DNA from 2 places in the Streptomyces sp. NPDC059897 genome. Region 2 is predicted to be linked to the other one. Evidence: riboswitches for the same ligand, from Rfam matches in the RefSeq annotation. Region 2 holds a riboswitch; the other holds the start of a gene.
The links. A riboswitch is a leader RNA that binds a small molecule or an ion and turns the genes downstream of it on or off. The one in region 2 is predicted to bind S-adenosylmethionine.
Positions count from the first base shown of each region.

Region 1: linked by a shared signal. The riboswitch ahead of thrC (threonine synthase) and the one ahead of ACFV9W_RS37445 (aminotransferase class V-fold PLP-dependent enzyme) in region 2 are both predicted to bind S-adenosylmethionine.

Region 1 covers NZ_JBHWKQ010000064.1:2,550-5,952, forward strand. The annotation lists gene ACFV9W_RS37175 (MoaD/ThiS family protein) at 309-584, opposite strand; gene thrC (threonine synthase) at 652-1,950, opposite strand; SAM riboswitch class I at 1,969-2,123, opposite strand; gene ACFV9W_RS37185 (glucosyl-3-phosphoglycerate synthase) at 2,285-3,232, shown strand; gene ACFV9W_RS37190 (hypothetical protein) at 3,271-3,403, shown strand, end outside.
Region 2 covers NZ_JBHWKQ010000065.1:17,712-21,114, reverse strand. The annotation lists gene trpD (anthranilate phosphoribosyltransferase) at 1-802, shown strand, start outside; SAM riboswitch class IV at 890-1,023, shown strand; gene ACFV9W_RS37445 (aminotransferase class V-fold PLP-dependent enzyme) at 1,215-2,588, shown strand; gene ACFV9W_RS37440 (glycerate kinase) at 2,540-3,403, opposite strand, start outside.

The DNA of each region.
Region 1 (3,403 bases), on a different contig from region 2:
CCAACTGCCGTCTGCAACAGGTCAGTCGGACGAGAATTCTGGGCACGCCAGATCGGGGAAACCGGGCCAACTCACCGGATCCCGGGGCAAGCCGGGCCGCGTAAATGCCGTAAAAGGCCCGAAAGGGCCGGGCACTTTGGCTACTTCTTGTCGGGCGGCGGGCGAGAACTCATATGCGCCCGTCATGCACCGCTCGCGGAAACGCAGCAGCTTCCCCAACTGTACCGCGCTCAACCATGCAGAATTGCCCCCTCCGCTTCTCTCGCGGAGGGGGCAATTCGGATAACTCTGGGTAGACCTACAAAAGATCAGCCGCCGGCGACGGCGGGAATGATCGAGACCCCGGCACCGTCCGGCGTCGCCGTCTGAAGGCCCTGCTCGAAGCGGACGTCGTCGTCGTTCACGTAGACGTTCACGAAGCGGCGCAGCTTGCCCTGGTCGTCGAGGACGCGGGCGGCGATGCCGGTGTGGTTCTTCTCGAGGTCGGCGATGACGTCGGCGAGGGTGGCGCCCTCGGCGGCGACCTCGGACTGCCCGCCGGTGTAGGTGCGCAGGATGGTGGGGATGCGAACGTTGACGCTCATGCGGTAACTCCCGGTGCTACAAGTTCGGTTGGCTCAGCGGTCGGCTGGGCCGGGTGATCGGCTGGGCTCAGAGGTCGGCGGCGAGGCCGGCCTCGCGGAACGCGTCCAGGCTCGGCCGGATCGTCGCGGTGGCCTGCGAGGACTCGGCGACCGCGTCGAGCGTCTTGAGCCCGTCACCGGTGTTCAGGACGACGGTGGTGAGCGACGGGTCGATCTGGCCCGCCTCGATGAGCTTCTTGGTGACACCCAGCGTGACGCCGCCCGCCGTCTCGGCGAAGATGCCCTCCGTGCGCGCGAGCAGCTTGATCGCGTCGACGACCTGCTCGTCGTTCACGTCCTCCACGGCGCCGCCGGTGCGGCGCGCGATGTCGAGGACGTAGGGGCCGTCGGCGGGGTTGCCGATGGCGAGGGACTTGGCGATGGTGGTCGGCTTCTGCGGGCGGACCACGTCGTGGCCGCCCTTGTAGGCGACGGAGACCGGGGAGCAGCCCTCGGCCTGGGCGCCGAAGAGCTTGTAGGGCTTGTCCTCGACGAGGCCGAGCTTGATCAGCTCCTTCAGGCCCTTGTCGATCTTCGTGAACTGCGAGCCGGACGCGATCGGGATGACCAGCTGGTCGGGCAGGACCCAGCCCAGCTGCTCGCAGATCTCGTACGCGAGCGTCTTTGAACCCTCGCCGTAGTACGGGCGGAGGTTGACGTTGACGAAGCCCCAGCCCTCGCCCAGCGGGTCGCCGATGAGCTCGGAGCAGAAGCGGTTCACGTCGTCGTAGTTGCCCTCGATGGCGACGAGGTCACCGCCGTAGACACCGGCCATGACGACCTTGCCCTGCTCCAGGTCGTGCGGGATGAACACGCAGGACCGGAAGCCGGCGCGGGCGGCGGCGGCGCCGACGGCGCCGGCCAGGTTGCCGGTGGAGGAGCAGGAGAGCGTGGTGAAGCCGAAGGCGCGGGCGGCCTCGATGGCCTGCGCGACGACGCGGTCCTTGAAGGAGTGCGTCGGGTTGCCGGAGTCGTCCTTGACGAACAACTTGCCCTCGGCGACGCCCAGTTCGCGGCCGAGGTTGTCGGCCTTGACGAGCTTGGTCCAGCCCGGGTTCAGGTTCGGCTTCTCGGCGACGTCGGCCGGGACGGGCAGCAGCGGGGCGTAGCGCCAGATGTTGGCGGGGCCTGCCTCGATCTGCTTGCGCAGGGCCTCGGGGTCACCGACGGGCAGGTCGTATGCGACTTCGAGGGGACCGAAACACTCGGCGCAGGCGAAGACGGGGCCGAGCGGGACGACGGCGCCGCACTCGCGGCAGGAGAGGCCGGAGGCCGGACCCAGGTCGACGGCGACGGCGGTTTCGGTGGCGACAGTCTGTACAGCCATGAGAGGCGAGGCCCTTTCTCCTCATCTTCCTCGCGACGCATCTCGCCACGAGACGGATTTGGCACCTTCACTAGCCGGGAGCCTCGCGGGCGCACTGCGATGTGCGGACGAGACCGGCTGGAGGGTTGCCGGGGCTTCAACGGGCCGTATCCCTCTGCCCCTCTGGATGAGCGGTATTCGATTGTGTGGATTCAGTTGTGTACGGCAGGCGACCCCCGACATGCGATGGTCACCGGCCTTGTTCAAGACTGTAACCGAAGGCCCGGACCCTTGAGATAGTCGTCCGAACCGCGAGATGGATCACATGTCGATCCTGAGGGAAGGAACCCAGACCGTGCTGGAAGAGGTCGAGCGCTGGCTGAACAGGCGCTCCTGGTCCGTGGCGGACCATCCGCTGCACCGGTTGGTCGCGGCCAAGCACGCCTCGGGTCAGACGGTGAGTGTCGTACTGCCCGCGCTGAACGAGGAGGAGACGGTCGGCGAGATCGTCTCCGAGATCCGGCGGACGCTGATGACGGACGCGGTGCCGCTCGTCGACGAGCTCGTCGTGATCGACTCCGGTTCCACCGACCGCACCTCCGAGGTCGCGGCGGCGGCCGGGGCGCGCGTCGAGCACCGGGACACGATCCTGCCGCGGGTTCCGGTCAGGGCCGGCAAGGGCGAGGTGCTGTGGCGCTCCCTGTTCGTCACTTCCGGTGACATCGTGTGCTTCGTCGACGCCGATCTGAAGGAGTTCTCCGCGGACTTCGTCTCCGGGATCGTGGGACCGCTGCTCACCGAGCCGGGCGTGCACTTCGTGAAGGCGATGTACGACCGCCCGCTGGCCGGGGCGGCCGGCCAGGGCGGCCGGGTGACGGAGCTGATGGCGCGGCCGATCCTCAATCTGCACTGGCCCCAACTGGCCGGATTCGTGCAGCCGTTGGGCGGCGAGTACGCGGCCCGGCGCTCGCTGCTCGAACGGCTGCCGTTCCCCGTCGGGTACGGCGTGGAGCTCGGTCTGCTCGTGGACGCGCTGCACACCGTGGGCCTCGACGCGCTCGCCCAGGTCGACGTCGGTGTGCGCAAGCACCGGCACCAGGACGGGCAGGCGCTCGGCCGGATGGCGGCGGCGATCTACCGCACCGCCCAGCTGCGCCTCGCGCGCGGGCACCTTGTGAGGCCGGTGCTCACGCAGTTCGAGCGCGGCGAGGACGGCTTCGAGCCGCACACCCACCCGGTGGACACGGAGGAACGCCAGCCGATGATCGAAATCGGTGAGTACGCGGAGCGTCGCGTGGCATAAGCGCGGAATGATCGTATGTTTTGCCTAAATTGCCCTTTATGTTGCTTAGACATCTTCAGGGCAAGGCGGCCTGCGCCGTCGCGACCGCCCTTGCCGCCTGCATGGCGGGACTGGCACCGGGCCCCGCCTCCGCGGATGTGGTCTCCCCCTTCGCCAAGCGCTACGACGAAT
Region 2 (3,403 bases):
GACCGTCGACATCGTCGGCACCGGCGGCGACGGCGCCAAGACGGTCAACATCTCCACGATGTCCGCGATCGTCGTCGCGGGCGCAGGGGCCAAGGTCGTCAAGCACGGCAACCGGGCCGCCTCCTCCGCCTCGGGCTCCTCCGACGTACTGGAGAAGCTGGGCGTCAATCTCGACCTGTCGCCGAAGCGGGTGCCCGAGGTCGCCGAGGAAGCCGGCATCACGTTCTGCTTCGCCATCAAGTTCCACCCGGCGCTGCGCTACGCGGGCGCCGCGCGCGGCCAGCTCGGCATCCGCACGGTGTTCAACCTGCTGGGCCCGCTGACCAACCCGGCCAAGGTGAAGGCGCAGGCCGTCGGCGTCGCCGATGCCCGGATGGCGCCGATCGTGGCGGGGGTCTTCGCCGAGCGCGGCAACTCGTCCCTGGTGTTCCGCGGCGACGACGGGCTCGACGAGCTGACCACCACCGGGACCTCGCGCGTGTGGGTGGTGCGCGACGGCGCCGTGCGCGAGGAGTCCTTCGACCCGCGCGACGTCGGCATCGACATCGTGCCCATCGAGGCGCTGCGCGGCGGCGACCCCTCGTTCAACGCCGAGGTCGCGAGGCGGCTCCTCGACGGCGAGCGGGGGCCCGTGCGCGACGCGGTGCTGCTGAACTCGGCGGCGGCGCTCGTGGCCGTGCGGCCGGGCGAGGGCACGCTCGTCGAGCAGATCCGGGCCGGCATGGACCGGGCCGCCGAGTCGATCGACTCCGGCGCGGCGAAGGCCGCCCTGGAGCGGTGGGTGGCGGCCAGCAACCGGTAGCCGCGTACGAGATGTGACGCAGGGCGCAGTCCAGATTTTGGACTGCGCCCTTGCCGTTCCTGAGACGTGTGGCAGGATGCTCTCCAAGGTCATGAGTGACAGCGCTGTGTTAATCCACTGCAGAAGGCCCCAGCCCGCTGTCCGGCAACCCTCCGTCCGTGGCGGGGTGCCCTGGGTGAAGACCAGGCCGTACGCAGCAAGGCGTATGGCAAGCGCGGACCCCTCGCAACCCTGGGGTCCTGGTCCTCAAGGGAGCAGTCTCGTGAGCAAGCGAATGCGATAGGGCGTTCCGGCCCCGCCTCCGCGTACCCGCTGTACTGACATTCACAGCATCTTTCTTTCCATGCCGTAGAGCTCTGTCGTCCAGAGCTCCGGCGTGGTCAATTCGCTTACCGCGCCAGGGAGTTCACCCATGTCTGTTTCCGTCGACGCCGCCGCCTGTACCGAGACCATCGCCCCGCTCCCCGTCCTCGGCCGGGACGTCACCGTGCCGCTCGTCACCGGTGGCGAGGTCACCTACGCCGCCCTCGACTACGCGGCCAGCGCGCCCGCCCTGCAGCGGGTGTGGGACGACGTCGCCGCCTACGCGCCGTACTACGGCAGCGTGCACCGCGGTGCCGGGTACCTCTCGCAGCTGTCCACCGACCTGTTCGAGAACTCCCGGGCCGCCGTCGCCGAGTTCCTCGGCTGCCGGGAGGGCGACCAGGTCGTCTTCACCCGGTCCACCACCGACTCGCTGAACCTGCTCGCCGCCGCGCTGCCCGCCGACTGCCAGGTGTTCGTCTACGAGACCGAGCACCACGCCTCGCTGCTGCCGTGGCGGGACGCGCGGGTCACGTACCTCAACGCGCCCCGTACGCCCGGCGAGGCCGTCGACACGCTGGAGCGCGCCCTCGCCGAGCGCGACCCCTACGGACCCGCCCTCGTCTGCGTCACCGGTGCCTCCAACGTCACCGGTGAACTCTGGCCGGTGCGCGAGCTCGCGGCGGCCGCTCACGCGCACGGTGCCCGCATCGTGCTCGACGCCGCGCAGCTCGCGCCCCATCACCCCGTCTCCGTCCAGGACCTGGACGTCGACTGGGTCGCCTTCTCCGGGCACAAGCTGTACGCCCCGTTCGGCTCGGGCGTGCTCGCGGGCCGCTCCGACTGGCTGACGGCCGCCGAGCCGTACCTCGCGGGCGGCGGCGCCTCGAAGAAGGTCGCGCGGCGCGTGGACGGCGGGGTCGACGTCGAGTGGCAGACCACCGCGGCCCGCCACGAGGCCGGTTCCCCGAACGTCATCGGCGTGTACTCCATCGCCTCCGCCTGCAAGGCGCTCACCGAGGCCGGGTTCGACAACCTCGTCGCCCGCGAGCAGTACCTGATCCGCAAGGTCCAGGACGGGCTCGCCCAGGTGCCCGAGGTGAAGGTGCTGTCCCTGTTCGGCGACGACGCGCCGCGCGTGGGCGTCCTCTCGTTCGTCGTCGACGGCTGGAACTCCTCGCACTTCGCCGCCGCGCTCTCCGCCGAGTACGGCATCGGGGTCCGCGACGGCCTGTTCTGCGCCCACCCGCTGGTGCGCACGCTGCTCGGCTCGGACCCGCAGCAGCAGGGCGAGTGCGGCGCCCCGGAGGCCGCGCCGGGCGAGAAGTCGCTCAACGCCATCCGTGTCAGCTTCGGAGCCGGCACCCCCGACGAGCACGTGGAGCGGTTCGTGTCCGCCGTGACGGAGCTCGTGCGGGACGGTGCGCGGTGGAACTACCGCACCGAGGACGGGCGCTGCGTGCCGGACACCGCGAGCGCCTGAACCGGTTGCCGTCCCCCGGGCAGGCGGCTGCCCAGCAGGATCATCCGCAGGGCCCGCTCGGTGGCGTCCGTGAGGAACTCGCCGCCCCGGCCCAGCGCCTCCGCGAGCGACACCGGTGCCGGCAGGATCGAGCTGTAGGCGTCGACCCCGGTCGCCGTCACCGTGTGCGCGCCGTCCCCGATGGTGCCCGCGAGGGCGAGGACCGGGCGGTTGAACCGCTTGGCGCGGCGGGCCACTTCGGCGGGCACCTTGCCGCGCGGCGTCTGGTGGTCGAGGGCGCCCTCGGCGGTGACGACCAGGTCGGCGCGGGCGAGCCGGGAGTCCAGGTCGAGGTGGTCGAGGAGCACGTCGAAGCGGGGCAGGAGCTGCGCGCCGAGCGCCGCGAGACCCGCGCCGAGCCCGCCGGACGCGCCGGTGCCGGGGCCCGCGAACAGGTCGGTGCGTACATCCAGATCACGCATCAGGACGTGCGCCCAGTGTTCGAGGGCGGCCGCCAACTGCTCGACCTGCGTGGGCGTCGCGCCCTTCTGCGGGCCGAACACGCGGGCCACGCCGCGCTCCCCGCACAGCACGTTGAACGGATTGCACGCCACCCGGATCTCGGTCTCCTTCAGGCGCGGGTCGAGGCCGCTCGGGTCGATGCGCCGCAGATGCGCCAACTCCCGCCCGCCGAGCGGGATTTGCAGATCGTCCGCGTCGAGCAGCCGGGCGCCGAGCGCTTGCAGCGCGCCCGCGCCGCCGTCCGAGGTGCCGGAGTCGCCGCAGCCCACCAGGATGCGGCGGGAGCCCGCGTCGAGGGCCGCGCGGATCAGCTC